DNA from 2 places in the Pseudomonas onubensis genome. Region 1 is predicted to be linked to the other one. Evidence: predicted binding sites of a transcription regulator. Region 1 holds the regulator's gene; the other holds the start of a gene.
What was found. Region 1 encodes sigma-54, which starts transcription at its own class of promoters, with help from an activator protein. Its sites were predicted from a motif close to ANTGGCATNNANNTTGCTNT; they were not measured.

Region 1 (14,484 bases):
AGGCCCTTCTTGAAGTTTTCCTGGAAGGTCTGCATCTGCGCAGGCGTGGCCTTGCGCGAATACTTGACCGTCATGATGCTGCGGGAAATGCCCTCGGCATCGACCACAGGACCCACAATGGTGTTGAGCGCTTCGTAGAACCTGGTGGGGTCTTGCTTGTACTGCTCTTTGTTGGCAGTCAGGTCAGCCAGCATCTTGTTGGTCGTGTCCTGCACCAGATCGTGCGCAGAACCCGCCGCGTTGGCCATCAACGGCAGCGCTGCCAGCAGCACCAGCAGGCCACGTCGCAAGGTAGAGATCATGAACAGGTTCCTCATTTGGCGTCTTTATTGACCGTATTGAGCAGGAATTTACCGATCAAGTCTTCAAGCACCAACGACGACTGTGTGTCGTGGATTGTCGAACCATCCTTGAGCAGGGCTGTTTCCCCACCCACGCTGACGCCGATGTACTTCTCGCCCAGCAGCCCAGCAGTGAGGATAGATGCAGTGGAGTCAGTCGGCAGATTATCTACCTTCTTGTCGACTTGCATGGTCACCCGACCAGTGAAGCTGTCGCGATCCAGATCGATTGCCGTGACCTTGCCGATGGTTACACCGGCCATGGTCACTTTAGCTCTGACCGTCAAACCGGCGATATTGTCGAAGTACGCGTAAAGTTTATAAGTATCGGCGGTGGGGCTGGCCGAAAGGCCACTGACCCGCAGGGCCAGCAACAGTAAAGCCAGGATGCCAGCCAGCAAGAAAAGGCCGACACCGATTTCCACAGTGCGGTTTTGCATCAGAAATCTCCAAACATCAAGGCGGTCAAAATGAAGTCAAGGCCCAGTACCGCCAGCGAGGCGTACACAACGGTCTTGGTGGTGGCGCGACTGATCCCTTCTGAAGTGGGCTCACAGTCATAGCCTTGGAATACGGCGATCCAGGTCACTACAAAGGCGAAAACGATGCTTTTGATGATGCCATTGAGCACGTCGCCACTGAAGGTCACGCTGTTTTGCATGTTGCCCCAGTACGAGCCGTCATAGACGCCCAACCAGTCAACCGCCACCCACGAACCACCCCAGATGCCCACCACGCTGAAAATCATCGCCAGCAGCGGCAGGGATATGAAGCCGGCCCACAGGCGCGGGGCAACAATATATTTGAGCGGGTCCACGCCGATCATTTCCAGGCTGGACAACTGCTCGGTGGACTTCATGTTGCCGATTTCGGCGGTCAATGCAGAACCCGCGCGCCCGGCGAACAGCAAGGCGGTGACCACCGGCCCCAGTTCACGCAGCAGCGTCAGGGCAACCATCTGCCCTACCGCCTGCTCCGAACCGTAGCTGGAGAGGATATTGAAGCCCTGCAACGCCAGCACCATGCCGATGAATATCCCGGACACCACGATGATGACCAGGGACATCACGCCCACCGAATGCAGCTGCCTCAACAACAGACCAAAGCCGCCGCCAATGCCGCCACGCCCGAGCAGCGCGTGAAACAGGAAAATCGTCGAACGCCCCAGGACCTCGACCAAGTCGATGCCGGAGCGGCCGAAAAGGCGAACCTTCTCGAGTAAAGATGTCTTGCGCATCAGCGCTTCCCCAGAAGATCTGAGCGGTAGTCCGCTGCCGGAAAATGAAAAGGCACCGGGCCATCGGGATCGCCGGTCATGAATTGGCGAATGCGCGGGTTATCAGCGTTCATCAGTTCTTCAGGCGTACCCTGCCCCAGCACCTGGCCATCGCCGACCACATAAAGGTAGTCAGCAATGCTCGCGGTTTCGGCCAGATCGTGGGAGACCACGATGCTGGTGATCCCCAGTGCATCGTTGAGCAGGCGGATCAGGCGCACCAGCACGCCCATGGCGATCGGGTCCTGGCCTACGAACGGCTCGTCATACATGAGGATCTGCGGATCAAGGGCAATGGCCCGCGCCAGCGCAACACGACGCTTCATGCCGCCGGACAACTCGTCGGGCATCAGGTCGATGGCACCGCGCAGGCCCACGGCTTGCAGCTTGAGCAGCACAATGTCACGAATCATTTCATCGGACAGCTGGGTATGCACCCGCAGCGGAAACGCTACGTTTTCGAAAACGTCGAGGTCGGTGAACAGGGCACCGCTCTGGAACAACACGCCCATATGCTTGCGCGCATCGAACAGATCGCTGCGCGACAGCGTCGGCAGGTTCTGGCCGTTGACCCACACTTCACCGGCGCTGGGCCGCAATTGCATGCCCATCAGGCGCAACAGAGTGGTCTTGCCGCAACCGGAAGGCCCCATGATGCCCGTGACTTTGCCGCGGGGAATGCGAATATCGACGTTATTGAAGATGCTGCGCGAACCGCGCTTGAAGGTAAGACCCTTCAGCTCGACCGCGTAGGCGTTATCGGCACTCATCTAATCTCCTTGGGATGCAGCCTTTCACTCAGACACCATGCTTGCGACTTTCGTTTGCAACAGATGCACAAAAGTTAGCGGCATGGGTTGGGCCGACCGAACTGGCGGCGAACTATATCACTGCTGGTACAGAGCCCCCAAGGCCGGAACAGCCCTTGTTCAGATTCGGGACAGGGAAAACACCTGACTGAGCATCAATCCCAGGCACCTGCTGAATAACTAGCGTGAGGGTTTTGATCATTACCGCTATAATCGCCGACTTTTCGTCAGGCTATACGATTTCAGACATGAGCCAATCCAGCGACCTTATTCAATCCGCACAACGCACCATCCGCCTCGAGCTTGAAGCCGTAGAAGGTTTACTGGCCCATATCGACGCAGATTTCGTGCGCGCCTGCGAGATGATTCTGGCCAGCACGGGCCGCGTTGTGGTGGTCGGCATGGGCAAATCCGGCCACGTTGGCAACAAGATCGCCGCCACCCTGGCCAGCACCGGGACCACGGCGTTTTTCGTGCACCCGGCCGAAGCCAGCCACGGCGACATGGGCATGATCACCAAGGATGACATTATCCTGGCACTGTCGAACTCCGGCACCACCAACGAAATCGTGACCTTGCTGCCCTTGATCAAGCGCCTGGGCATCAAGATGATCAGCCTTACCGGCAACCCCGAATCCACGCTGGCCAAGGCTGCCGAAGTCAATTTGAACGTGCATGTGGCCCACGAAGCCTGCCCGCTGAACCTGGCACCGACCTCCTCCACCACCGCCGCCCTGGTCATGGGCGACGCCCTGGCCGTGGCGTTGCTGGAAGCCCGTGGTTTTACCGCTGAAGATTTCGCGTTTTCGCACCCGGGCGGTGCGCTGGGTCGTCGCCTGCTGCTCAAAGTGGAAAACGTCATGCACTCGGGCGATGAACTGCCCCACGTGCAACGCGGCACCTTGCTCAAAGACGCACTGATGGAAATGACCCGCAAGGGCCTGGGCATGACCGTGATCCTGGAAGCCGACGGGCGTCTGGCCGGAGTCTTCACCGACGGCGACCTGCGCCGCACCCTGGACCGCACCATCGATATCCACACTGCGACTATCGATGCGGTGATGACGCCCCACGGCAAGACCGCCCGCCCCGAGATGCTTGCAGCCGAAGCGCTGAAGATCATGGAAGACCATAAGATTGGCGCGCTGGTGGTGGTCAATAATGACGACCGCCCGATCGGCGCCCTGAACATGCACGACTTGCTGCGTGCGGGAGTGATGTAAATGACCGGCGACCTGCTGCAACGCGGTAAAAACATCAAACTGGCGATTTTTGACGTCGACGGCGTGCTGACCGATGGCCGTCTGTACTTCCTCGAAGATGGCAGCGAATTCAAGACTTTCAACACCCTCGACGGCCAGGGCATCAAAATGTTGATGGCCGCTGGTGTGCAAACGGCGATTATCAGTGGTCGAAAGACACCGGTTGTGGAACGCCGCGCACAAAACCTGGGGATTCCTTACCTGTATCAAGGCCGTGAGGATAAACTGGTGGTTCTGGACGAGCTTCTTGGCCAACTCAACCTAAGCTATGAGCAAGTTGCGTACCTGGGTGATGATCTGCCTGACCTGCCGGTCATTCGCCGAGTCGGCCTGGGCATGGCCGTCGCCAATGCGGCGGCATTTGTTCGTGAACACGCCCATGGCATCACTGCCGCACGTGGCGGCGAAGGTGCCGCCCGCGAGTTCTGCGAATTGATCCTGCGTGCCCAGGGCAGTCTTGAAGCGGCCCACGCCGCCTACTTATAGAGCGTTTTATGCTGAGCAAAAAGATTCGCAACTTCCTGTTATTCGGGGTCATCGCCGCGCTGTTCCTGGCGGTGGGCTACTGGAATATCAGCCCGGAGCGCTTTCTCGACAAGCCTGTAGCACAGGTTGACGAGGGCCTGATCGACAATTTCGCCACCAATGCCTATACGGTGCAGTTCATGCCTGACGGCAAGGTCCAATACGAGATGACCTCCGACAAGGTGGAACACGTCAAAGCCTCCGACGTCAGCCTGCTGACCAACCCGGACCTGAACCTGTTCCGTGGCACCGACTTTCCGTGGCACGTCACCAGCAAACGTGGCGAGGTCAACGCAGACGGCACCCAGGTTGAATTGATCGACTCGGTACGCGTCGCGCGCACCGATGAACAGAAGCGTGACACCATCATCACCAGCAGTCGCATGACCGTTTTCCCACAACAGCAATATGCGCAGACCGAGCAAGACGTTAGAATTGACGGCGCTGGCGGTGTATCGACTGGCAAGGGAATGAAAGCGTATTTGAAAGAAAGCAGGATACACCTGCTATCGAACGTAAGAGGACAGTATGAGGCTCGTTAAAACCCTCCCTATTTTGCTCGGTCTGGGCGCAGCACTGGGAAGCGTGAGCGCCTGGGCTCTGCCGAACGATAGCCAGCAACCGATCCATATTTCGGCTGACGATGCGCAGCTGGATGACAAACAAGGCGTCGCGACCTACACCGGCGGCGTGATCATCACCCAGGGCTCGATGAAGATTACCGGCAACACGGTAACCCTGACTCGCACCGCGGCTGGCGACATCGACGTGGTGACTTCGGTGGGCAACCTGGCTTACTTCGAACAGAAGCAGGCGGCTGCTGACCCAGCACCGATGAAAGGCTACGGCAGGACCATCCAGTATCACGCCCAGCAGAACCGCATTATCCTGATTGACCAGGCACGGGTTGTCAGCACCGACGGCAACACCACCGAAGGTGAAAAAATCACCTACGACACCGTCAAGCAGATCGCTACCGCCGGTCGCGCCAATGGTACAAAAATCGGCACGCCGAAGCCGCGCATCGACATGGTTATCCAGCCGAAGCAGAAAGACGCTGCCGCCCCTGCGCCGAAACCCGCTGCGAAGAAGACGAACTAATGGCAACCCTGAAAGCCCAGCATCTGGCCAAAGCTTATAAAAGCCGTCAGGTCGTACGCGACGTCAGCCTGTCGATCGACAGCGGCCAGATCGTCGGCTTGCTCGGCCCCAACGGCGCCGGCAAGACCACCTGCTTCTATATGATTGTTGGCCTGGTCCAGGCGGATCAGGGCCGTGTATTGATTGACGACCTGGACGTAAGCCACCAGCCGATGCACGGTCGTGCACGCGCAGGTATCGGCTATCTTCCCCAGGAAGCGTCGATCTTCCGCAAACTGTCGGTGTCGGACAACATCATGGCGATCCTCGAGACCCGCAAGGAACTCGACCGTGACGGCCGTCGCAAAGAGCTGGAAAGCCTGCTGCAGGAGTTCCATATCAACCACATTCGCGACAACCTCGGCATGAGCTTGTCCGGTGGTGAGCGTCGCCGTGTGGAAATCGCCCGCGCCCTGGCCACCGCGCCGAAGTTCATCCTGCTGGACGAACCTTTTGCCGGTGTCGACCCGATCTCGGTCGGCGATATCAAGCAGATCATCCATCACCTCAAGGCCAAGGGTATCGGTGTACTGATCACCGACCACAACGTGCGTGAGACCCTCGATATCTGCGAGACCGCCTATATCGTCAATGATGGACAACTGATTGCAGAAGGTGACTCCGCAACTATCCTGGCCAATGAACTGGTGAAGGAAGTGTACCTGGGTCACGAGTTCCGCCTGTAAACACGGTGGTATCAGGCCATTGCCCGGGGCGCGCGCAAGTCAATAAAAACCTCAGTTTTTTTATTGTTACCGCGCTCTAGGCAAAGCCCCTGATATCAGGCATATAATTTGCTTATGTTTGGCGCTCACGCGCCCTGTCGTGGATGGCGCATTGCGCCGGCGAATAAGGTGTTAAGCCCCTGCCATGAAACCATCGCTAGTCCTGAGAATGGGCCAGCAGCTGACGATGACACCGCAGCTGCAACAGGCCATCCGCCTGCTCCAATTGTCGACCCTGGACCTGCAACAGGAAATCCAGGAGGCCCTGGAGTCCAATCCGATGCTCGAACGCCAGGAAGAAGGCGACGACTTCGATAATGCAGACCCGCTGGCCGATAACATCGAGCAAAAACCCAACGCCGACGTGCAGGAACCCTCCTATCAGGAAACCGCCCCTACGGTGGATAACCTTGAGGAAGGCGAATGGAACGAACGCATCCCCAACGAGCTTCCTGTCGACACCGCCTGGGAAGACGTCTACCAGACCAGCGCCAGCAGCCTGCCCAGCAATGACGATGACGAGTGGGACTTCACCACCCGCACGTCCGCCGGTGAGAGCCTGCAGAGCCATTTGCTGTGGCAACTGAACCTGGCGCCGATGTCCGACACCGATCGCCTGATCGCCGTGACCCTGATCGACTGCATCAACAATCAGGGCTACCTGGACGAGACGCTCGACGAAATTCTGGAAGCCTTCGACCCGGAACTGGACATCGAGCTGGACGAAATCGAAGCCGTCCTGCATCGCATCCAACAGTTCGAGCCTGCCGGCATTGGCGCTCGTACCTTGAGCGAATGCCTGTTGCTGCAACTGCGCCAGCTGCCGGCCAAGACCCCTTGGCTCGCCGAGGCCCAGCGCCTGGTCACCGACTACATCGACCTGCTGGGCAGCCGCGACTACAGCCAGTTGATGCGCCGCATGAAGCTCAAGGAAGACGACCTGCGCCAGGTCATCGAGCTGGTGCAGAGCCTCAACCCGCGTCCGGGCTCGCAGATCGAGTCCAGCGAAGCCGAATATGTCGTTCCGGACGTGATCGTGCGCAAAGATAACGAGCGCTGGCTGGTGGAGTTGAACCAGGAGTCGGTGCCACGCCTGCGGGTCAACCCGCAATACGCAGGCTTTGTGCGCCGCGCCGACACCAGCGCCGACAACACCTTCATGCGTAACCAATTGCAGGAAGCGCGCTGGTTCATCAAGAGCCTGCAAAGCCGCAACGAAACCCTGATGAAAGTGGCCACCCAGATCGTCGAGCACCAGCGCGGCTTCCTGGAATATGGCGATGAGGCGATGAAACCACTGGTTCTGCATGACATTGCCGAGGCTGTGGGCATGCATGAATCGACGATTTCCCGCGTGACCACACAGAAATTCATGCATACCCCACGGGGTATTTATGAACTGAAATACTTTTTCTCCAGCCACGTCAGCACCTCCGAAGGCGGCGAATGCTCGTCCACGGCGATCCGCGCGATCATCAAAAAACTGGTTGCGGCGGAAAATCAGAAAAAGCCATTGAGTGACAGTAAGATCGCTGGTTTACTGGAGGCACAAGGCATTCAGGTCGCCCGTCGAACCGTCGCCAAGTACCGCGAGTCCCTCGGGATCGCGCCTTCCAGCGAGCGTAAGCGTTTGATGTGACGGGCGGGCCATAGCGTTCCAGTGGCAGGCGCTTTTGCCTGTCGCTTTATGCACTGGCAACGAAGGAGAAGCTGTATGCAAGTCAACATCAGTGGACACCAGCTGGAAGTCACCAAGCCCCTGCGTGAGTACACCGAGAGTAAGCTGAACAAGCTTGCGGGGCATTTTGACAAGATCACCAACGTGCAGGTCATCATGGAGGTCGATAAGCTCAAGCAGAAAATCGAGGCCACCCTGCATGTACCGAATGCGAAGCTCGTCGCCAATGCCGAGCATGAAGACATGTATGCGGCGATTGACTCGCTCTACGACAAGCTGGACCGCCAACTCATAAAGCATAAGGAAAAGAATCTGCACCTGATGCAAGGTACAGGTCGTTAACTCTCCCCCATGATCCAACTTGAAACCATCCTGACCCCCGGCCGTTCCCTCGTGAACGCGCCGGGCGGCAGTAAGAAAAAAGCCCTCGAACACATCGCCAACCTGATCAGCCGTGAAGTGCCTGAGCTGGATGAGCAAGTCGTGTTCAAGGCCCTGATTGACCGTGAAAAACTGGGCTCCACCGGTTTTGGCAACGGCATCGCCATTCCTCACTGCCGCCTTGAAGGCTGCACGTCTCCCGTCAGTGCGCTATTGCACCTGCAGGAGAAAATCGATTTCGACGCCATCGACGGCGCCCCGGTTGACCTGCTGTTCGTTCTGCTGGTCCCGCAAGCCGCCACCGATGCGCACCTGGAACTGCTTCGGCAGATAGCCAGCATGCTCGACCGCAAGGAAGTACGCGACAAACTGCGCAGCGCCAGCAGCAACGAGGCGCTTTATCAGGTTGTACTCGATGAGCAAAGCGGGCAGTAATCATGCGTTTGATCATCGTCAGCGGCCGCTCCGGCTCGGGTAAAAGCACCGCCCTCAACGTCCTTGAGGACAACGGTTTCTACTGCATCGACAACCTGCCGGCGGGCCTGCTGCCGGAATTGGCCGAACGCGCCCTGATCCACACTGAACTGGCGCAGCCACTGGTGGCCGTCTCGATTGACGCCCGCAACCTGCCCAGCCATCTTGAGCGCTTCCCACAGCTGCTTGAGGAAGTGCGCGCCAAGCATATTCATTGCGATGTGCTGTACCTGGATGCCGACGAGGAGACGCTGCTCAAGCGCTTCTCCGAAACCCGTCGACGTCACCCCCTCAGTAGCCCCCATCGCTCTCTGGCCGAAGCCATCGAGGACGAGACCACGCTGCTGGGGCCGATCATTGACCTCGCTGACCTCAAGATCAACACCACCGGCTTGAACCTGTATCAGTTACGCGATGCTATCAAGCTGCGCCTGCTGAACCAGCCGGAACCCGGCACGGCCTTTCTGGTTGAGTCGTTTGGGTTCAAGCGTGGGATGCCGGTGGATGCCGACCTGGTGTTCGACGTGCGCTGCCTGCCCAACCCTTACTGGAAACCTGAACTGCGTGATCAGTCTGGCTTGGACCAGCCGGTGGTCGAGTACCTGGCTGCGCAACCGGATGTCGAGGAAATGTTCCAGGATATCTCCAGCTACCTGCTCAAATGGTTACCGCGCTTTGCCGCAAGTAATCGGGCTTATGTCACCATTGCCATCGGCTGCACCGGCGGCCACCATCGCTCCGTCTACCTGACCGAACGCCTGGGCCAGGTGCTGCAACAAACCCTCAAGAACGTCCAGGTTCGCCACCGCGACCTTAGCTGAAAGGAACACCCCCGCGATGCCCGCTCTGGAAATTGAAATCATCAACAAGCTGGGCCTGCACGCCCGCGCCTCGGCTAAATTCGTCGGTGTTGCCGGGCAGTTCCCCTGCCAGATCCGCGCCGGGCGCACACCAGAGTCGATGGTCGACGGCAAAAGCATCATGGCCATGATGATGCTGGCTGCGGGCAAGGGCACCAGGATTCACTTGAAGACGGAAGGCGAACAAGAGCAGGAAGCGATGGACGCTCTGGTCAAGTTGATCAATAACTACTTTGACGAGGGTGAGTAAACCCACCCTTTGAGACAGGTGTGAGGCTGCAATGGCCTCACCCTAATGCAGTATCCATCACCATCATCAAGCAAAACCCGATGCACAGCCCCAGGCTGGCAAGCTTTTCGTGACCATTGCGGCGCGATTCCGGGATCACTTCGTGAGTCACCACCAACAACATCGCACCCGCCGCCAGCGCGAGCCCCAGCGGCAATAGAACCTCAGCCAGGCTCACCAACCACGCACACAGCACGGCAAACACCGGCTCGACCAAGCCTGACGCGGCGCCGATCAAGAACGCCTTGACCCGCGACATGCCTGCCCCAGCCAGCACCAGTGCAATCACTAAACCTTCCGGCACATCCTGCAAGGCAATGCCCATGGCCAGGCTGTCGGCGTCCGGCATGCCGCCACCGGCGGAAACGCCCACCGCCATGCCTTCCGGAATGTTGTGGGCAATGATGGCGAAGACAAACAGCCAGATACGCGGCGGAATGACCGGTTTATCCGGCGTGCCCACCAGCATCTCCGGGCTCGCGCCGGAAACCTTGCGGTCAACCAGATACAACCCGAATGCACCGAGCATGATGCCGAAGCTGATCAACCCACTGGCACCCCAAGGCGAAAGCCCAAGGCCCTCAGCGGCCGCAATACCGGGCACGATCAACGAAAACGCCGTCGCCGCCAGCATTACCCCGGCACCAAAGCCCAGCAAGGTATCGCTCAGCGCTACCGGCATGCGGCGTATGACCAGCACGGGCACCGCGCCCAGTGCCGTGCCGAGCGCGCAGATAGCGCCGCCCTGCAAGGCGCGCAGGATACGCGGTTCAAGGTTTAGCCAGGCCAGCCCATGGGCCACCAGCAATGCAGTCCCTGCCAACAGCAACAGCGAGCCAAACGCATAACGAAACATTCGCCCGCTGCTGATCGCCAGTGTTTCAGTGCCCATAGTCGGCCTTAGATCTTGTTATAGGTTGAATATCAGGCCAGGGCGGCCTGGTAGCGTGCGGCGACTTCCGGCCAGTTGATCACGCTATAAAAGGCGTTGATGTATTCCGGGCGACGGTTCTGATACAGCAGGTAATAAGCGTGCTCCCACACGTCCAGGCCCAGGATTGGCGTGTTGCCGCTCATCAACGGGCTGTCCTGGTTGCCACTGCTTTCCACCACCAGCGTCTTTTGCGGGGTGACGCTCAGCCAGGCCCAGCCACTGCCGAAGCGGGTCAAGGCGGCCTTGGTGAAGGCCTCTTTGAAACTGTCGAAGCCACCCAGTTGCTCGTCGATGGCTTTGCCCAGTGCGCCTTCAGGCTTGCCGCCGCCTTTTGGCGACATCACCGCCCAGAACAGCGAGTGGTTAGCGTGACCACCACCTTGGTTGATCACGGCAGCACGCAGCTTTTCCGGCAGTTGCTGCACGCTGGACACCAGCTTCTCTACCGGCCAGCCCGCAAACTCCGTGCCTTCGACCGCAGCATTGAGGTTGTTGATGTAGGTCTGGTGATGCTTGGTGTAGTGAATCTCCATGGTTTGCGCATCGATATGCGGCTCCAGAGCGTCATAGGAGTAAGGCAAGGCAGGCAAGGTGTAGGTCATATCAATGTGCTCCGTAGTGTGGAGTGATCGGTTGCGCCGCAGTACCGCCCAGCAGGCGATGAGTACGCGGGTATTCGCCGTGATCGCTGATGAAATTCAACAGTTCGACATAGGTCTTGCTGCTCTGACGCAGCGCCGCCTCGCGCAATGGCGGGCTCAGGCGCGGGTCCTGCATGGTCTGCAACAGCCGTTGGTGAATGGCGCACAGGTATTCCGCGCTTTCCTCCGGCTGGTTGAGGCGCAGGTGCAGGTCCGCCAGGTTGTGATGGGAAATGACGCAAGCCGCCACTGCTTCGTCGGCATCCGCCCAACGCTCGAATAACACTTGCGCCAGGGCCAGGGCTTGCAAATAGGCCTCACGAGCGTCGACCAACTCGCCCGCCATAAAGCAGCGATTGGCCCGTTCGATCGTGCGTTTCCAGTGCTCCATGGTGAGCCTCCAAAGCAGGGTCGGTGATTACACGCCGCCGGCCGTGAGCTTTTCCGGGCCCAGCAGGATCTCCAGTTGGCTACGTGACAAGTCGGTGTGCTCGAGGGCCACATCGATCACCGGGCGGCCTTGCTGATAGGCCTTCTTGGCGATTTCAGCGGCCTTTTGGTAACCAATGATCGGGTTGAGTGCGGTGACCAGGATCGGGTTGCGCGACAGCGCTTCCTTAAGCTTGGCTTCGTTGACCTTGAAGCTGGCGATGGCCTTGTCGGCCAGCAGGCGGCTGGAATTGGCCAACAGTTCGAGGCTGCTGAGCAGGTTCTGGGCGATGATCGGCAGCATCACGTTCAACTCGAAGTTGCCGGACTGCCCTGCGACCGTGATCACCGTGTCATTGCCGATGACCTGGGCGGCAACCATGGCGGTGGCCTCCGGAATCACTGGGTTGACCTTGCCCGGCATGATCGAGGAGCCTGGCTGCAAGCCTTCCAGTTCGATTTCACCCAAGCCTGCGAGCGGGCCGGAGTTCATCCAGCGCAGGTCGTTGGCGATTTTCATCAGCGACACCGCGGTGGCTTTCAACTGGCCGGAAACGGCGACGGCAGTGTCCTGGGAGCCAATCAACGCGAACAGGTTTTTGCCCGGGGTGAATTTCACCCCGGTCAGGCTGCTTAACTGCTGACTGAAACGTGCTGCAAATTCCGGGTGTGCATTGATGCCCGTGCCAACCGCCGTGCCACCCTGTGCCAGCGCCTGCAAGCTCGGCAGCAAATCCTGCAAATGGCCGATATTGGCCTTGAGCTGTTGCGCCCAGCCATTCAGCACCTGGCTCATGCGCACCGGCATGGCGTCCATCAGGTGCGTGCGGCCGGTCTTGATGAACGGGTGGACTTCTTCGGCCTTTTGCTCGATGACCTGTACCAAATGCAGCAAGGCCGGCAGCGTTTGCTCATGCAACACCAACGCCGCGCTGACGTGAATGGTGGTCGGGATGATGTCGTTGCTGCTTTGGCCGCAGTTCACGTGGTCATTGGGGTTGACCGGCTCGCCCAGCAAACGGCTGGCCAGGGTCGCAATCACTTCGTTGGCGTTCATGTTCGAGCTGGTGCCGGAGCCGGTCTGGAAAATATCCACCGGGAAGTGCGGCATGAAGTCGCCTTCGAGCAAGCCTTGGGCGGCATCGACGATGGCCTTGCCCTGCCCTTCGCTGATTTGCTTGAGGTCGACGTTGACCTTTGCGGCGGCGGCCTTGGCCAGGATAAGGGCGCGAATGAATTGCGCCGGCATACGTTGCTGACTGATCGGAAAATTGTTCACCGCGCGCTGGGTCTGCGCGCCATACAAGGCCTCGGCAGGCACTTGCAGCTCGCCCATGCTGTCGCGTTCGATACGGGTGTTACTCATCGTTAGATCCTTGCACCAAGTCAGAAACAGAAAGGGAAGGCAGCAATTCGCAAGTCGCCAATTGCCAGGCAAAGGTCTGCCAGCGCTTGAGGCGGCAGGCACAGTGGGAAAGTTTTTCCAGGTCGCGAAGTGGGCGCCAGGCCTGGTCCAGGCACATGGATCGCCAGTGCCAGGGCAAGGCGATGTCGCCCGCGGTGTCGATCAAAAGGCGGAATGACGTTTCGGCGATCGTCCACGGATGGGTCGCGGTGCAGCACGCCAGGTATCGCCCCTCGTTGAGGTAATGTTCGATCAGGCGCGGTTCATTGGGATCGAGACCGCAGCGAATCTGACGACTCATCCAACGCCAACTCTCAAGGTACGGATCCTCATGCAGGACAGAACTCATGATTCACGCTCATTCGATAATGATATTTATTATTAAATGATATTGAGAATCAAAACAAGAGCAGCAAATCGCAGCCATCAAAAAAGGCACGCCATCTTGAGGATGGCGTGCCTTTTTGATGAAGCGTCGCGCCGTTAACTGCCGGCGACGGTCATCCGCTCAATCAGCACCGAACCGGTGCGAATGTTACTGCGCAGCTCCAGGTCATTACCCACTGCGACGATCTGCTTGAACATATCGCGCATGTTGCCGGCAATAGTCACTTCCTGGACGGCGAATTGAATCTCGCCATTTTCTACCCAGAAACCCGCCGCACCGCGTGAATAATCACCGGTCACCATGTTCAGGCCACTGCCCATCAGCTCGGTGACCAAAAGGCCGCGGCCCATACGGCGCAACAGTGCCGCCTGGTCTTCGTCGCCATGGGTGACGAACAGGTTGTGCACGCCACCGGCGTTCGCCGTGCTTGGCAGGCCGAGCTTGCGACCGGCGTAAGTGCCCAGTACGTAGGACACCAACTCGCCGTTCTCGACGAACGGTTTGGCATAGGTGGCCAGGCCATCACCGTCGAATGCGGAACTGCCCATGGCACGCATCAAGTGCGGGCGCTCATCGATGGTCAGCCATTCAGGAAACAGCTTCTGGCCAATCGCGCCTTCTAGGAACGAAGATTTTCGGTACAGATTGCCGCCGGAAATCGCGCCCAGGAAACTGCCGAACAACCCACCGGCCAGCTCAGCCGAAAACAGCACCGGGACTTCGCACGTAGGCACCGGGCGCGCGCCCAGCCGGCTGGCGGCACGTTGCGCCGCGCGCTGGCCGATGCTGACTGGATCGGCCAGCAATTCGCCCTGGCGGCTCACGTCGTACCAGTAATCGCGCTGCATCTGGCCATTGGCTTCGGCGATCATCACGCAGCTCAAGCTATGGCGGGTGGAGGCATAACCACCGATAAACCCATGGCTG
Region 2 (14,484 bases), on a different contig from region 1:
TGGCTTCGGCATCGAAGGTGAATTCGCTGAAGATCTTCTGCATCAGGGCCTGCACGCCCAGCAGCAAGGGCACGCCTGGCGGGAAGCAACTTTCGGAGAACTCGACGAAGGTGTTCTTCAGGTGTACGTAGGGCGATTCGAAGCGATAACGGCAGGCTTCGAGCATTTCAGGCGATAGCACCTGGCTGCTGTAGGTCAGGCTGTCGCGCGTCTGGTCCCAGGCCGGTGACTGCTGGAAATCCAGCGCCGGTCGCGCCAGCACTTCCACGGTCAGCCCGGCATTGACCAGCAATTCATCATGGGGCCGTTCGAACGCCAGCCGGGTGATCGGGTTGCCGAATACGTCCAGTTCGTCGCGGCGCGACGACGGTTGCGGGCTGATATCCAATTGCTGGGAACTGCAGCGCTGCCACGCGCACGGACGCGGCCACAGATGAGCCAACTGCTGGGCCAGGGACACCGGGCTGTCGTAGTGGTAATGGGTATCGTGAAAAATCTGGTAGCGCGCACTCATCACACCGACACCGTTTGCTGGCTGACATCATCCACATGGGCAAAATGGCGCAACGCCAGGCGATCCGACACTTGCCCGCTTTCATCGGCGACCGCTTGCAGCAGGTCCGCCAGGCCGTCCAGAGCGGCGCGCACACTGGATTCGCCGAACAGCGGGTTCTCCAGGCAGCCCAGATCAAAACGCGACAGGCGCTCCACCAACGGCGCCAGGCCGGTTTCCCGGGGCACGCCAAAGTCATCATTGAGACGCCGCAGGGTGCGGCTGACCAGCTTCAACTGGAACAGCACCGCGTGCGGGTTCTGTTCATCGAGCAGCAACAAGTCGAGCACCGGGATCAGTTGCGGCACTGCCAAATAACGCGAGCGATAGGTGATGCTGCTGTTGCCCAGCTCCAGCAGCCATTCCAGCCCGGCCTGATCGAACACCGCCACGCCACGCAGGAACGCGGCGAGGCTGCTGCTGAGAAATTGCAGGCGCTCGATACGCCGGCCCATCATCAAAAAGCGCCAGCCTTCGTCGCGGGTCATGTCATCCAGGGCAAACCCGGACAGCGCCGCCAGGGACATCACCAGACGGTTGAGAAAATCCAGCAACTCGCCAAAATCCGGGGTCTCGCTTTCCAGCTCCAGGGCTTCGCGTTGCAACTCCACCAGCGCTTGCCAGTTCTCGCGGGACAACTTGCCGCGCACCTGGGACGCGGCCCACTGCAAGCGTTGCAGGTTGGCGCGCAGGCTCGACGGCCAGTCATCGCCAAGCAAAGCGGCAAGCAGGCGCTCGGGCAACTCGCCTTCCTCCGGCAACAAGCGCAAGGTCTCGCCCAGCTCGACAGCGGCCTGCAAGGCTTGCGGGTCGTCGCCGTCAACATAGCGCGCCAGCACAATGCGCAGCCAGCGCGCACTGTCATCACAGCGCTCGCAGTAGCGGCCAAACCAGAACAGGTTTTCCACCACGCGCGACGGCAGATAAGGGTCGCGCCGCACCAGATCATGTACGCCAATCGCCCGTTGTGCACGCCAATGCTCGCCGCCGACGGCGCGATCGCCCAGTACCCAGGTGTCTTTGCTCGCGCCACCGCGCTGCATCGACACCACTTCGGCATCCGCCTCAGCCGCCACGCGAGTCAGGCCGCCGGGCAATACGCGGTAGCCGTCAGCGCTGGCCACCGCGTACACGCGCATGCCGATGGCACGGTGTTGCAGATGGTCATCCACGGTGTGCCACACCGGGGCCTGGGACAGTTGCGCCAGCTCCTGGGCCACATAGGCGTAAGGCCGCGCACGCATGCGCTCTGCCAGGGCCTGGCGTTGTTCATCGTTCAAATCGCGGCCGAATACCGGCGCGAAACTCTGCGAGGGGAACGCCGGTTTGATCAGCAATTCCGGCAGCTTTTCCAAAGCTTCGGCCAGCACCGGAGCCTCGCCGCACCACCAGGTGGCGATGGACGGCAGGATCAGTTCTTCACCAAACAAGAACTCGTTGATCTTCGGCAGAAAGCCGAGCAAACCGGGCGACTCCAGCACGCCGCTGCCCAAGGCATTGGCCACCAGCACATTGCCCTGGCGCACCGCGTCCAGCAGGCCGGGCACACCCAGGGCCGAGTCGGTGCGCAGCTCCAGCGGGTCGCAGAAATCATCGTCCAGGCGCCGCATGATCGCGTGCACTCGGCGCAGGCCGCTGAGGGTTTTGAGGAACACTGTGCTGTCACGCACTGTGAGGTCGCCGCCTTCTACCAGCGGGTAGCCGAGCTGGCGCGCCAAGTAGAGGTGTTCGAAATAGCTTTCGTTGAAACGCCCCGGCGTGAGCAGCACGATCAGCGGCGGCTGGTCATCACCGGGCGCCTGGCGGGCCAGGGTTTCCTGGAGCGTGCGGAAGAAACCGGTGAGGTGTTGAACCTGCAGATCACGGTACAGATCCGGGAACGCACGGGACACGATGGTGCGGTTTTCCAGCGCGTAACCTGCGCCCGAGGGCGCCTGGGTACGGTCGGCGGTGACCCACCAACGGCCATCCGGGGTGCGCGCCAGGTCCACGGCATACAGGTGCAGAAACGCGCCGTCCGGCGGCTGAATGCCCTGGCACGGCCACAGGAAGTTGTTGTGCCCAAACACCAGCTCGGCCGGCAACAGGCCTTCTTTGATCAGGCGCTGCGGGCCGTACAGGTCGGCCAGCACGGCATTGAGCAAACGCGCGCGCTGGGCGATGCCGGCCGACAGGTGCTGCCACTCATCGGCGGCCAGCACATGGGGCAGCAAGTCCAGCTCCCACGGGCGGTCGGCGCCCTTGGGGTCGGCGTAAACGTTGTAGGTCACGCCGTTTTCCTGGATCTGCCGGGTCAACAACGCCTGGCGCTGGGCCAGTTGCACGGGCGTACTGCGTTGCAGGTGATCGAGCAGGCGCTGCCAATGGGCACGCACCGCGCCACTGTCGTCGAGCAGTTCGTGATAGGTGCCCGCAGTGAGCGGGTAACGGTCGAGCAAGTCGGGCATGGAACGCTCGGCAGAGGCAAGGGAAGTCAGTTTAAATCAAATTCACTGCAATCTAATGTGGGAGCCGGCTTGTTGTGGCGAGGGAGCTTGCTCCCGTTCGACTGCGTAGCAGTCGCCTGCTTTGGGGGCGCTTCGCACCCCAGCGGGAGCAAGCTCCCTCGCCACAAAAGCCATCCCACATTTGGATTGGGTTTGGTCATTTTTTATTGGGGAAACGCCGCAAATCCAGGGTCATCGGTAGTTCATCGTTAATCACCAAGGGCGGCACCGGCAGCTTGCCAGGGCTGTGCCCCAAGCGGAAAAACCGCGCCATGCGCCGGCTCTCCGCCTCATTGGCATTCACCGGCAAGCTGTCGTAATTGCGCCCACCCGGATGCGCGACGTGGTACTGGCAGCCGCCCAGCGAGCGTTGCATCCAGGTATCGAGCAAGTCGAACACCAACGGCGCGTGCACCGCGATGGTCGGTTGCAAACAGTTGGCCGGTTGCCAGGCGCGATAACGCACGCCGGCGACGAACTCGCCGATACGCCCGGTCGGCTGCAACGGCACCGGGATGCCGTTGCAGGTCAGCAGATAGCGTTGCGGCGCCAGGCCGCTCAACTTCACCTGCAAGCGTTCCAGGGATGAATCCACGTAACGCACCGTGCCACCCACGGCGCCTTCTTCGCCCAGCACGTGCCAAGGCTCCAGGGCCTGGCGCAACTCCAGTTCGATGCCGCTGACGGCGTAGTCGCCGACCTTGGGGAAACGGAACTCCAGGTGCGCGGCAAACCATTCGGCGCGCAGCGGGTAACCGGCAGCGTTGAGCTCGACGATCACGTCGGCAAAATCCTGCTCGATAAAGTGCGGCAGCAAAAAGCGATCGTGCAGCTCAGTGCCCCAACGCGCCAGTTTTGGCGGTGCATAGGGTTCGCGCCAGAAACGCGCGACCAAGGCGCGCAGCAGCAATTGCTGGGTGAGGCTCATGCGCGCATGGGGCGGCATTTCAAATGCGCGCAATTCCAGCAAGCCCAGGCGGCCGGTGGCGCCATCGGGCGAATAGAGTTTGTCGATGCAGAATTCGGCGCGATGGGTGTTGCCGGTCACGTCGATCAGCAGGTTGCGCAACAGCCGGTCGACCAGCCACGGCGGGCATTCCTCGCCAGGTTCGGGCATTTGTGCGAAGGCGATTTCCAGCTCATACAGCGCGTCGTTACGCGCTTCATCCACCCGTGGCGCCTGGGAGGTCGGGCCGATAAACAGCCCGGAAAACAGGTACGACAAGGACGGATGGTTATGCCAGTAGCTGATCAGGCTGCGCAGCAAATCCGGGCGGCGCAGGAACGGCGAGTCTTTCGGCGTCGCGCCGCCCAGCACAAAGTGGTTACCACCGCCGGTGCCGGTGTGGCGCCCGTCGATCATGAATTTTTCGGTGGTCAGGCGGGTTTGCCGCGCCTCTTCGTAGAGGAACTCGGTGCGTTCCACCAACTCATCCCAGGTGGCGGACGGCTGCACATTGACCTCGATCACACCCGGATCCGGCGTGACCCGGAAGTTGCTCAAGCGCGTATCGAACGGCGGCTCGTAACCTTCCAGCAATACCGGGCAATGCAGCTCTTCGGCGGTGGCTTCGATGGCAGCCACCAACTCCAGGTAATCCTCGACGCGTTCCAGCGGCGGCATAAACAGGTACAGGCGCCCGTCCCGTGCTTCGGCGCACAAGGCAGTGCGGGTCAGCCAGTCGGCGGACTCGTCGACCTTCGGCACGCGCTCATCGCTCGGCGCAGGCGTGTCATGGCTTTGCAGTTGGGCGGTGGTCGGCAGTTCCGGCTGATCCTGATTCGGGTCGGTGGGATGCACAAACGGATACTCCGCCGCCGTCACCCATGGCTGCGAGGCCAACGGCAGTCGATAACCCAGCGGTGAGTCGCCCGGCACCAGACGGCAGTGGTTGTCACGCAGGTACCAGCGCCCGCTCTGCCAGCGGTCATTGGCTGGCGTTCGCGCCAGCGGCAGCACTTGGCCGATGACTTTATCCAGGCCTTGGCTGAACACCTTGCGCAGACGCTCGCGCTCCAGGTCATCACTCAGGCGTGGGTCTTGGGCCGTGACGTTTTGCGGCAGCGCGCCTTCACGCCACAGGTAGTAGAAGTTGTCTTCAAAAGCCGGGAACACAAAGCGGGCCGGCAGTTTAAGGCGCTCGGCGACACTGGCGAGGAAGCGCCCGGCCATCGCGCCATCGGCGCCGTAGTCCTGTTGTTCATCGGCGATCAACGCGCTGTTGTGCCAGATCGGCACGCCGTCGCGGCGCCAGTAACAATTGAGCGACCAGCGCGGCAGTTGCTCGCCGGGGTACCACTTGCCCTGGCCAAAGTGCACCAAGCCTTTGGGCGCGTAGTGCGCGCGCATGCGCTGGAACAGCTCGGCAGACAAACGACGCTTGTCCGGCCCGAGGGCCGCGGTATTCCACTCGGCGCCGTCGGGGTCGTCGATGGAGACGAAGGTCGGTTCGCCGCCCATGGTCAGGCGTACGTCATCCTTGAGCAGGTCGGCGTCGATCTGCCGGCCCAACGCCTGGATCGCCAGCCATTGCTCTTCGGTGTAGGGCTTGGTGACACGTGGCGCTTCCCAAATGCGCTCCACCGACATCTCGTGGGTGAATTCGCACTCGCAGGGTTCCACCAGCCCGCTGATCGGTGCGGCGGACGAAGGATCAGGGCTACAGGCCAATGGGATATGCCCTTCACCGGCGAACAGCCCGGAGGTGGCGTCCAGGCCGATCCAGCCCGCGCCGGGCAAGTACACCTCGCACCAGGCGTGCAGGTCGGTAAAGTCAACCTCGGTGCCGGACGGGCCATCAAGGGCTTTGACGTCGGCGGTGAGCTGGATCAAATAGCCCGACACAAACCGCGCCGCCAACCCCAGGTTGCGCAGCAGTTGCACCAGCAGCCAGGCCGAATCCCGGCAAGAGCCGGAAGCGGCGCCCAAGGTGAATTCCGGGGTTTGTACGCCCGGCTCCATGCGGATCAAATAGCCGATGTCGGCCGCCAGGCGCTGATTGAGGCCTACCAGAAAATCCACCGCCGGCAGCGGCGTGCGGTCGATACCCGCCAGGTAGGCGGCAAACTTAGGCGTTAGTGGCAAGGTTTCCAGGTACGGCGCCAGCTCGCGCTGCTCATCGGCGGCGTAACTGAAGGGGATTTTTTCGGCGTAGGGCTCAAGGAAAAAATCGAACGGGTTGAATACCGCCATCTCGGCGACGAGGTCTACCTCAATGCGCAACTCATCGGTCTTTTCCGGGAATACCAGGCGCGCCAGGTAATTGCCCTGCGGGTCTTGCTGCCAATTGATGAAGTGCTGCTCGGGCAGCACTTTGAGCGCGTAAGACAAGATCCGCGTGCGGCTATGGGCAGCCGGGCGCAAGCGCACGATCTGTGGGCCGAGTTCGACAGCGCGGTCGTAGCGGTAATGCGTAACGTGGTGCAACGCGACATGAATCGACACGGCGGCCTCCTGCGAGCCAGGGCATGGACACAAAGCGCGCAAGACTTATGCCAGAGCGGCCGTCATTGCGCTTTATCGTAAGACCCGGTGCAGTACAGCACCAAAACAGCGCCAACGGGGGCGCCGTGGTGCAAGGCTTGCACATATTTGTGGCGTGCGTGTGAGGCGGGGTGGTGAATCTACCCAGTCAGCGGGTTTTGTGGCGGGCGATCATGGCTTCGCGCAGGTGGCGAACCTCGAGCAGCTTCTGGCGCATTTCGCGGTGACGCTTGCTGTTGAGCAGCAACAAACCCAACAGCGGAAAGAGCACCGCCGAGCCGTAGACCAGTTTGGGAATGGGGTACTGAATCATCGGCAGCACGAACAGCAGGCAGCAGCCCAGGTAACCCGCCACCAGGCCGGTCGCCCAAGGGCGTCCGCGCGCAACCATCACGTTGCCGAAAACCAGCACCGCCACCAGCAGCAAAATCGCCAGGCCGGAGTAGTCGGATTTAAGCGACGGGTCGACACCACGCAAATACGTCACGCCGGCGAGGGACACGGCAGACGCGCCGGCAAAGATCGACATAAAGATCGTGCCCATGAACACCGGGAAATAGCGCGCGAGGAAACTGCCCATGTCGGGGAAACCTTTCATTCGGTGAGGTCCTCATACAAGCCGATGGCAAGGGTGGTGGCGCTGCCCACGCTACCGCTGCGGTAACTGCCGACGATACCGAGGATGCCGCCCAACGCGTCTTTCATCTGGGTAAGGGTGGCATGCCGAATTTCCGTGGAGCTGAAGCTCTTGGTCAGTTTGCCGGCACGCTGCTGCAACTTGAGCAACTTGGGCGTCAGGCTCGGGTCGCGCAGGCTTAGCAACTCCTTGGTCAGTTTCTTGCGTTCCTGGCGATTCAAACCCTTGAGCAGTTCATACCAACTCTTGCCCAAAGCGGCAGCTTTTTTGGCTCTGAGCAGCTTCACCGTGGTCAGCGCACCGGTGCCAATCCCCACCAGGGAGGCCGTATCAAGGATGGTTGAAACAGCACCGAACCATTCGGCGTCTTCCATCCGGTCATTAGCGTCAGGGTCGAGTATCTCGTTGTAGGTACGCACCACGCCGAACCCGCACTGCGCACTGCTGGCCAGCGCCGCCGTCACGCCAATGCCCACCACGAACGCGCTGGCGCCCGCCGTAAAAGGCACGGCAACGCTGCCGCTGAACACCACGATCCAGCCGATAATCGCGGCGGTGCACGACAAGCCCATATCAAACGCCTCTTTCCTGAGGCGTTCTTCACGGGGGTCGGTCTTCACCTGTTCCACAAATTGCGCTGGCGAAATGTACTTCTGTGCTTCGCGCAAAATGATGCGCTTGGGCTTGATGCTGCACAGTGGCCTGAATTCGCGCAGGGTCACGACGTTGAAGTCGGCGTCGATGTACACCACACCTGCGCCGACAATGCCGGGGTCGGCGTCGATGGCGGCGAACAAGCGTGGCAGGTTGATCTGGCTTTCGATGCGCTGGCGCGCCATGAATTGGGAGCGGTTGGAGTCCATGCCGATGGAGAGCAGGGGGTTGCTCATGGGTGTTCTTCCTTGAAATGAATAGTGCCTGAACTGACGCCTTCGCGAGCAAGCCCGCTCCCACATTCGACCGCATCCTCATGCTGGAACTCGGACAAATGTGGGAGCGGGCTTGCTCGCGAAGGCGATTCAATGGGCGCCACCTTAACAAACAGGCACGCCACCGAATAGAAAGCAAAACGCCAGCACAAGGCTGGCGTTTTGCATATTCAGGCTGCGATCAACGCGGCACAACCGGCTTACGCGCAGGCTTGCCGCCCTTGCCCTTCGCCGCATCACTGCGTTCTTTAGCCGCCTGCTTGTTACGCGCCTGAGCTGCCGCCTTGGCTTGCTCACGCTTGTCCCACGGGTTGCTGCCGTCACTGCCGCGCGGTGGCAAGCCGGTGTGCTGGGTGAGGATCCTGGTGGTGGTTTCCTTCGCAACCTTATGGCTGCCAGCCGGCGTCGAGTTCTTGCGACGGGCGCTCTGGTAGCTGTCGGTGGACGGCTGGTGCAGCGGAATCAACTGATCCTTGCCCGGCCCGATCAGGTCGGCGCGGCCCATGCGCGTGAGTGCTTCACGCAGCATCGGCCAGCCTTTCGGATCGTGGTAGCGCAAGAAGGCCTTGTGCAGACGGCGCTGATCTTCGCTCTTGACGATGGTCACAGCGTCGCTCTTGTAGGTGACCTTGCGCAGCGGGTTCTTGCCCGAGTGGTACATCGCCGTGGCGGTGGCCATCGGCGACGGGTAGAACGCCTGCACCTGGTCGGCACGGAAGCCATTGCCCTTGAGCCACAAGGCCAGGTTCATCATGTCTTCATCGGTGGTGCCCGGGTGGGCGGCGATGAAATACGGGATCAGGTACTGCTCCTTGCCCGCTTCCTTGGTGTACTTCTCGAACATGCGCTTGAACTTGTCATAGCTGCCAATGCCCGGTTTCATCATCTGGTTGAGCGGACCTTCCTCGGTGTGTTCCGGGGCGATCTTCAAGTAGCCACCGACGTGGTGGGTAACCAGTTCCTTGACGTATTCCGGCGACTCGACCGCGAGGTCGTAGCGCAGGCCGGAAGCAATCAGGATCTTCTTCACACCCGGCAACGCACGGGCGCTGCGGTACAGCTGGATCAACGACGAATGGTCGGTGTTCAGGTTCGGGCAGATGCCCGGGAACACGCAGGATGGCTTGCGGCACGCGGATTCGATTTCCGGGCTCTTGCAGGCGATGCGGTACATGTTCGCGGTCGGGCCGCCGAGGTCGGAGATCACGCCGGTAAAACCTGGCACTTTGTCGCGGATCTCTTCGATCTCGCGAATGATCGACTCTTCGGAACGGTTCTGGATGATGCGGCCTTCGTGCTCGGTGATCGAGCAGAAGGTGCAGCCACCGAAGCAGCCACGCATGATGTTCACCGAGAAACGGATCATGTCGTAGGCCGGAATCTTTTCCTTGCCATACACCGGGTGCGGGATGCGGGCGTACGGCATGCCGAACACGTAGTCCATTTCTTCGGTGGTCATCGGGATGGGCGGCGGGTTGAACCACACGTCCACTTCGCCATGCTTCTGCACCAAAGCGCGGGCGTTGCCTGGGTTGGTTTCCAGGTGCAGCACGCGGTTGGCGTGGGCGTACAGGACCGAGTCGCCACGGACTTTTTCCATGGACGGCAGACGAATGACCGTCTTGTCACGGGTCATGCGCGGGCTGGCAAGAATTTGTACGACCTTGGCTTCTTCCGGGTCTTCAACCGGGCCTTTTTCCTGCTCGATGGCGCAGGCCTGGGTGTCCTGGGTATTCACGTACGGGTTGATGATCTTGTCGATCTTGCCCGGACGGTCGATACGCGTGGAGTCCACCTCGTACCAGCCTTCAGGCGTGTCACGGCGAATGAACGCGGTGCCGCGCACGTCGGTGATGTCTTCGATCTTGTGGCCCCACGACAGGCGCTGGGCAACTTCGACGATGGCCCGCTCGGCGTTGCCGTACAGCAGGATGTCGGCGCAGGCATCGATCAGGATCGAGTTGCGCACACGGTCCTGCCAATAGTCGTAGTGGGCGATGCGGCGCAGCGAGGCTTCGATGCCGCCGAGCACAATCGGTACGTTCTTGTAGGCTTCCTTGCAACGCTGGCTGTACACCAGGCTGGCGCGGTCCGGGCGTTTGCCGGCCATGCCGCCTGGAGTGTAGGCGTCGTCAGAGCGGATTTTCTTGTCGGCGGTGTAGCGGTTGATCATCGAGTCCATGTTGCCGGCCGCGACGCCGAAAAACAGGTTCGGCTCGCCGAGCTTCATGAAGTCGTCTTTGGACTGCCAGTTGGGCTGGGCAATGATCCCGACGCGAAAGCCCTGGGACTCCAGCAGCCGGCCGATAATGGCCATACCGAACGATGGGTGATCCACATACGCATCACCGGTGACGATGATGATGTCGCAGGAATCCCAGCCAAGCTGATCCATCTCCTCCCTGCTCATCGGCAGGAATGGCGCAGGACCGAAACATTCGGCCCAGTACTTGGGATAGTCAAATAACGGCTTGGCTGTTTGCATGACGGTGACCGGTGTTGAGATGAAAAATCGCGGGCGCGGAATATAGCACAAATTTTGACCAATTCCGACGGTAATGGTCGGAAATAATGTGGGAGCGGGCTTGCTCGCGAAAGCGGTGTGTCATTCAGCAAAAGGGTGAATGTGATACCGCATTCGCGAGCAAGCCCGCTCCCACAATGTTACTCGTCGTCGAAGTTATAGCTGCCCGGCGCAAGATTTTCGAAACGGGTGTATTTGCCGATAAACGCCAGGCGCGTGGTGCCGATTGGCCCGTTACGCTGCTTGCCGATAATGATTTCGGCGATACCTTTATGCTCGGTCTCCGGGTGATACACCTCGTCCCGGTATACGAACATAATCACGTCAGCATCCTGCTCGATCGCTCCGGATTCGCGCAAGTCGGAGTTGATCGGGCGCTTGTTCGGGCGCTGCTCCAAAGACCGGTTGAGCTGCGAAAGGGCAACCACCGGGCAGTTGAATTCCTTGGCCAGCGCTTTCAACGAGCGGGAAATCTCGGAAATCTCGTTGGTACGGCTGTCGCCGCTGGAACCCGGGATCTGCATCAACTGCAGGTAGTCGATCATGATCAGGGCGATATCGCCGTGCTCACGCACCAGGCGTCGGGTACGCGCACGCATTTCCGAGGGGCTGATGCCCGCGGTGTCATCGATAAACAGCTTGCGGTCGTTGAGCAGGTTGACCGCCGAGGTCAGGCGCGGCCAGTCGTCGTCTTCCAGGCGACCCGCACGCACCTTGGTCTGGTCGATACGCCCGAGGGACGACAACATACGCATGATCAGCGATTCACCTGGCATCTCCAGCGAGTAAACCAGTACGGCCTTGTCGCTGCGCAACACGGCGTTTTCCACCAGGTTCATGGCGAAGGTGGTTTTACCCATGGACGGCCGGCCGGCGACGATGATCAAGTCAGACGGTTGCAAGCCGCTGGTCATGCCGTCGAGGTCGGTATAGCCGGTGGACAGGCCGGTGATGGCGTTGTCGGTGTTGAACAAGGTATCGATACGGTCGATAGCCTTGGTCAGCAGGTCGTTGACGCTGACCGGGCCACCGGTTTTAGGCCGGGCCTCGGCGATCTGGAAGATCTGCCGTTCGGCTTCGTCGAGAATCTCTTCAGCGGTGCGGCCTTCCGGGTTGAAGGCGCTGTCGGCGATCTCGGTGGCGATACCGATCAACTGGCGCAAGGTGGCCCGCGCACGGACGATCTGCGCATAGGCCTTGATGTTGGCAACCGAAGGCGTGTTTTTCGCCAGTTCGCCCAGGTAGCCCAGCCCACCGACTTGCGAGGTCTGGCCTTCCTTGTCCAATTGCTCGGCCAGCGTCACCACATCGATCGGTGAGTTCTGGTCAGCCAGCCGCGCAATGGCGCGGAAAATCAGGCGGTGGTCATGGCGATAGAAATCACCGTCCGAGACTTGATCCAGCACGCGTTCCCAGGCGTTGTTGTCCAGCATCAAGCCACCGAGCACGGCCTGTTCGGCCTCGATGGAATGCGGCGGCACCTTCAGGGCAGCGGTTTGCAGATCGTATTGCTCAGGAGCTGAAATATCGTTCATGGCCACTTGGAATTAGGGGTGTGTAGAAAAACAAAAGGCACGACCTGTAAACAGGATCGTGCCCGATGTTAACCGCCTGGCACGCGAGGTGCCAGTCAGTTAGGTGCTGCTTAAGCTGCTACCACGACAACGCGTACGGTGGCTTCAACTTCAGCGTGCAGGTGCACGGCTACGTCGAATTCGCCTACGTTGCGGATGGTGCCGTTCGGCAGACGAACTTCGCTCTTCTGCACTTCAACGCCGGAGGCGGTCAGTGCATCAGCGATGTCGTGGGTGCCGATCGAACCGAACAGCTTGCCTTCGTCACCGGCGGTGGCAGTGATAGTCACTTCCAGCTCAGCCAGTTGGGCAGCGCGAGTTTCGGCCGAAGCTTTTTTGTCTGCTGCGGCTTTTTCCAGCTCAGCACGACGCTCTTCAAACGCAGCCAGGTTGGCAGCGGTTGCAGCGGTGGCTTTGCCGTATGGCAGCAGGTAGTTACGACCGTAGCCGGCCTTAACGTTCACTTTGTCGCCCAGGTTGCCCAGGTTGGCGACTTTTTCCAGAAGGATCAGTTGCATGTGAAAATCCTCTAACTTTTAACCTTCACCGTTCGCGTTATCGGCGTCTTTCGACGCGAGACGACCGCGAAAATCAATCAGGCCGTCGACAATGGCCAAAACCACGAGTAACGGATAGATCAGCTGCATAAACAGCAACATTGTGACGTACAACCCCACCAGCCAGAACTTGGCCAGGCGCTTTCGCGCTACCAGCCCATGCATCAGGGCCAGCCCGGCAAACACCAGCGGTACGCTGCAAATCGGCGCCAGCAAGGCCATCTGTGGGCCGAAGTTCGGCCCGACAACCATGCACGCCAGCAGCAACATCGCCGGCCCCGCTGGGATTCTGATACTGCGAAATTCGCGACCAAAACCACCCGGGTTGTACAACAACGCCTGCCAATAACGCCCAACAATCAGGCTCAGCACGCTGACGACCTGCAACAATGCCGCAATCAGGCCGGTCAGGACCGGGGCAATCAGTGACGCAAACCGCGCTCGCTCATCTACCGACAATTGCTGGTAGAGATCCCCGAGGGCCATCGGCAGGATCTTGACGATCTCTTGCGACAGCGCTTCGATTTGCGGGCGGAAAGCCGCGCCAAGCATCACTGAGTACACCACCCCCAATGCCACGCTGACCAGCAGCGTGCGGACCCAGGACTCGCTTGCGCGTAAAACCAACGCAAGGCTCGATGACCCCAGCAGTACCAGAAGTACCCGCGGATCACCGAATTGAAGCCACCAGATCAAGGCCGGCAACAATCCCAGGGCAAGAACGCCAAGGGCATCCTTCAAACCGCGCCGCAGGAGCACAAGGCAACCTGCAGCAGCACCCAACCAATAAAGCAACGGCAATGCCGCACATCCGGCCACTACCAGAGTGGCCTGCACGCGACCGCGCATGATGAACTCAGCTAAGGCGCGCATGCATTCAATCCCTTACTACTTGTCGACTGCCCGGTCTCAGCGGCCGTGGCTGTCGGTGTAGGCCAGCAGGGCCAGGAAGCGGGCGCGCTTGATAGCGGTGGCCAGCTGACGCTGATAACGTGCTTTAGTACCGGTGATACGGCTTGGAACGATTTTGCCGGTCTCGGATACGTAGGCTTTCAGAGTGTTGAGATCTTTGTAATCGATCTCTTTCACGTCTTCAGCGGTGAAGCGGCAGAATTTACGACGACGGAAGAAACGTGCCATTTGATAGGCTCCTTAAAAGGTCCGTGGATTACTCGTCAGCGTTATCGCTGTTGTCGCTGTCATCACTATCAGCGCTTTCAGCGCCTTCGTGCTCAGGACGGTCGCGACGCTCACGGCGCTCACTGCGGTTTTCTTCAGCCTTGAGCATCTCGGATTGGCCGGTAACGGCTTCTTCGCGACGGATGACCAGGTTACGGATCACTGCATCGTTGTAGCGGAAGTTGTCTTCCAGCTCGGCCAGGGCCTTGCCAGTGCATTCAACGTTCAGCATCACGTAGTGAGCCTTGTGAACATTGTTGATTGCGTAGGCCAGTTGACGACGGCCCCAATCTTCCAGACGGTGGATTTTGCCGCCGTCTTCTTCGATCAGCTTGGTGTAACGCTCAACCATGCCGCCGACTTGCTCGCTTTGATCCGGGTGGACCAAAAAGATGATTTCGTAATGACGCATGAATGCTCCTTACGGGTTGTAGCCTGCCGCTCAAAAGCGGTCAGACAAGGAGTGAATGACACTTATGGATCTTGCCGCAGGGAGGCACATAGGTGCCTGCCAGGAAGGCAAGGGGCGCAATTGTAGAGAAGGGGGAGAAACGGCGCAAG

Region 2: ACTD9P_RS10200 (circularly permuted type 2 ATP-grasp protein) is a predicted target of sigma-54. The motif match lies at 3,034-3,053, and genes of this name have one in related genera.

Annotation. Positions count from the first base shown of each region.
Region 1 covers NZ_CBFHAZ010000034.1:5,747-20,230, forward strand. Annotated here, with positions in the region: gene ACTD9P_RS13690 (MlaC/ttg2D family ABC transporter substrate-binding protein) at 1-302, opposite strand, end outside; gene mlaD (outer membrane lipid asymmetry maintenance protein MlaD) at 314-781, opposite strand; gene mlaE (lipid asymmetry maintenance ABC transporter permease subunit MlaE) at 781-1,578, opposite strand; gene ACTD9P_RS13705 (ATP-binding cassette domain-containing protein) at 1,578-2,387, opposite strand; gene ACTD9P_RS13710 (KpsF/GutQ family sugar-phosphate isomerase) at 2,675-3,649, shown strand; gene ACTD9P_RS13715 (KdsC family phosphatase) at 3,650-4,174, shown strand; gene lptC (LPS export ABC transporter periplasmic protein LptC) at 4,183-4,755, shown strand; gene lptA (lipopolysaccharide transport periplasmic protein LptA) at 4,742-5,314, shown strand; gene lptB (LPS export ABC transporter ATP-binding protein) at 5,314-6,039, shown strand; gene ACTD9P_RS13735 (RNA polymerase factor sigma-54) at 6,224-7,717, shown strand; gene hpf (ribosome hibernation-promoting factor, HPF/YfiA family) at 7,793-8,098, shown strand; gene ptsN (PTS IIA-like nitrogen regulatory protein PtsN) at 8,108-8,572, shown strand; gene rapZ (RNase adapter RapZ) at 8,575-9,432, shown strand; gene ACTD9P_RS13755 (HPr family phosphocarrier protein) at 9,449-9,721, shown strand; gene ACTD9P_RS13760 (ZIP family metal transporter) at 9,759-10,652, opposite strand; gene ACTD9P_RS13765 (superoxide dismutase) at 10,685-11,296, opposite strand; gene ACTD9P_RS13770 (DUF2753 family protein) at 11,298-11,726, opposite strand; gene ACTD9P_RS13775 (class II fumarate hydratase) at 11,754-13,130, opposite strand; gene ACTD9P_RS13780 (FagA protein) at 13,123-13,518, opposite strand; gene pmbA (metalloprotease PmbA) at 13,653-14,484, opposite strand, start outside.
Region 2 covers NZ_CBFHAZ010000022.1:24,432-38,915, forward strand. Annotated here, with positions in the region: gene ACTD9P_RS10195 (transglutaminase family protein) at 1-514, opposite strand, end outside; gene ACTD9P_RS10200 (circularly permuted type 2 ATP-grasp protein) at 514-3,000, opposite strand; gene ACTD9P_RS10205 (transglutaminase family protein) at 3,197-6,484, opposite strand; gene ACTD9P_RS10210 (hypothetical protein) at 6,672-7,121, opposite strand; gene ssp4 (Ssp4 family T6SS effector) at 7,118-8,050, opposite strand; gene ACTD9P_RS10220 (YgiQ family radical SAM protein) at 8,271-10,574, opposite strand; gene dnaB (replicative DNA helicase) at 10,754-12,148, opposite strand; gene rplI (50S ribosomal protein L9) at 12,259-12,705, opposite strand; gene ACTD9P_RS10235 (YybS family protein) at 12,724-13,617, opposite strand; gene rpsR (30S ribosomal protein S18) at 13,654-13,884, opposite strand; gene rpsF (30S ribosomal protein S6) at 13,913-14,335, opposite strand.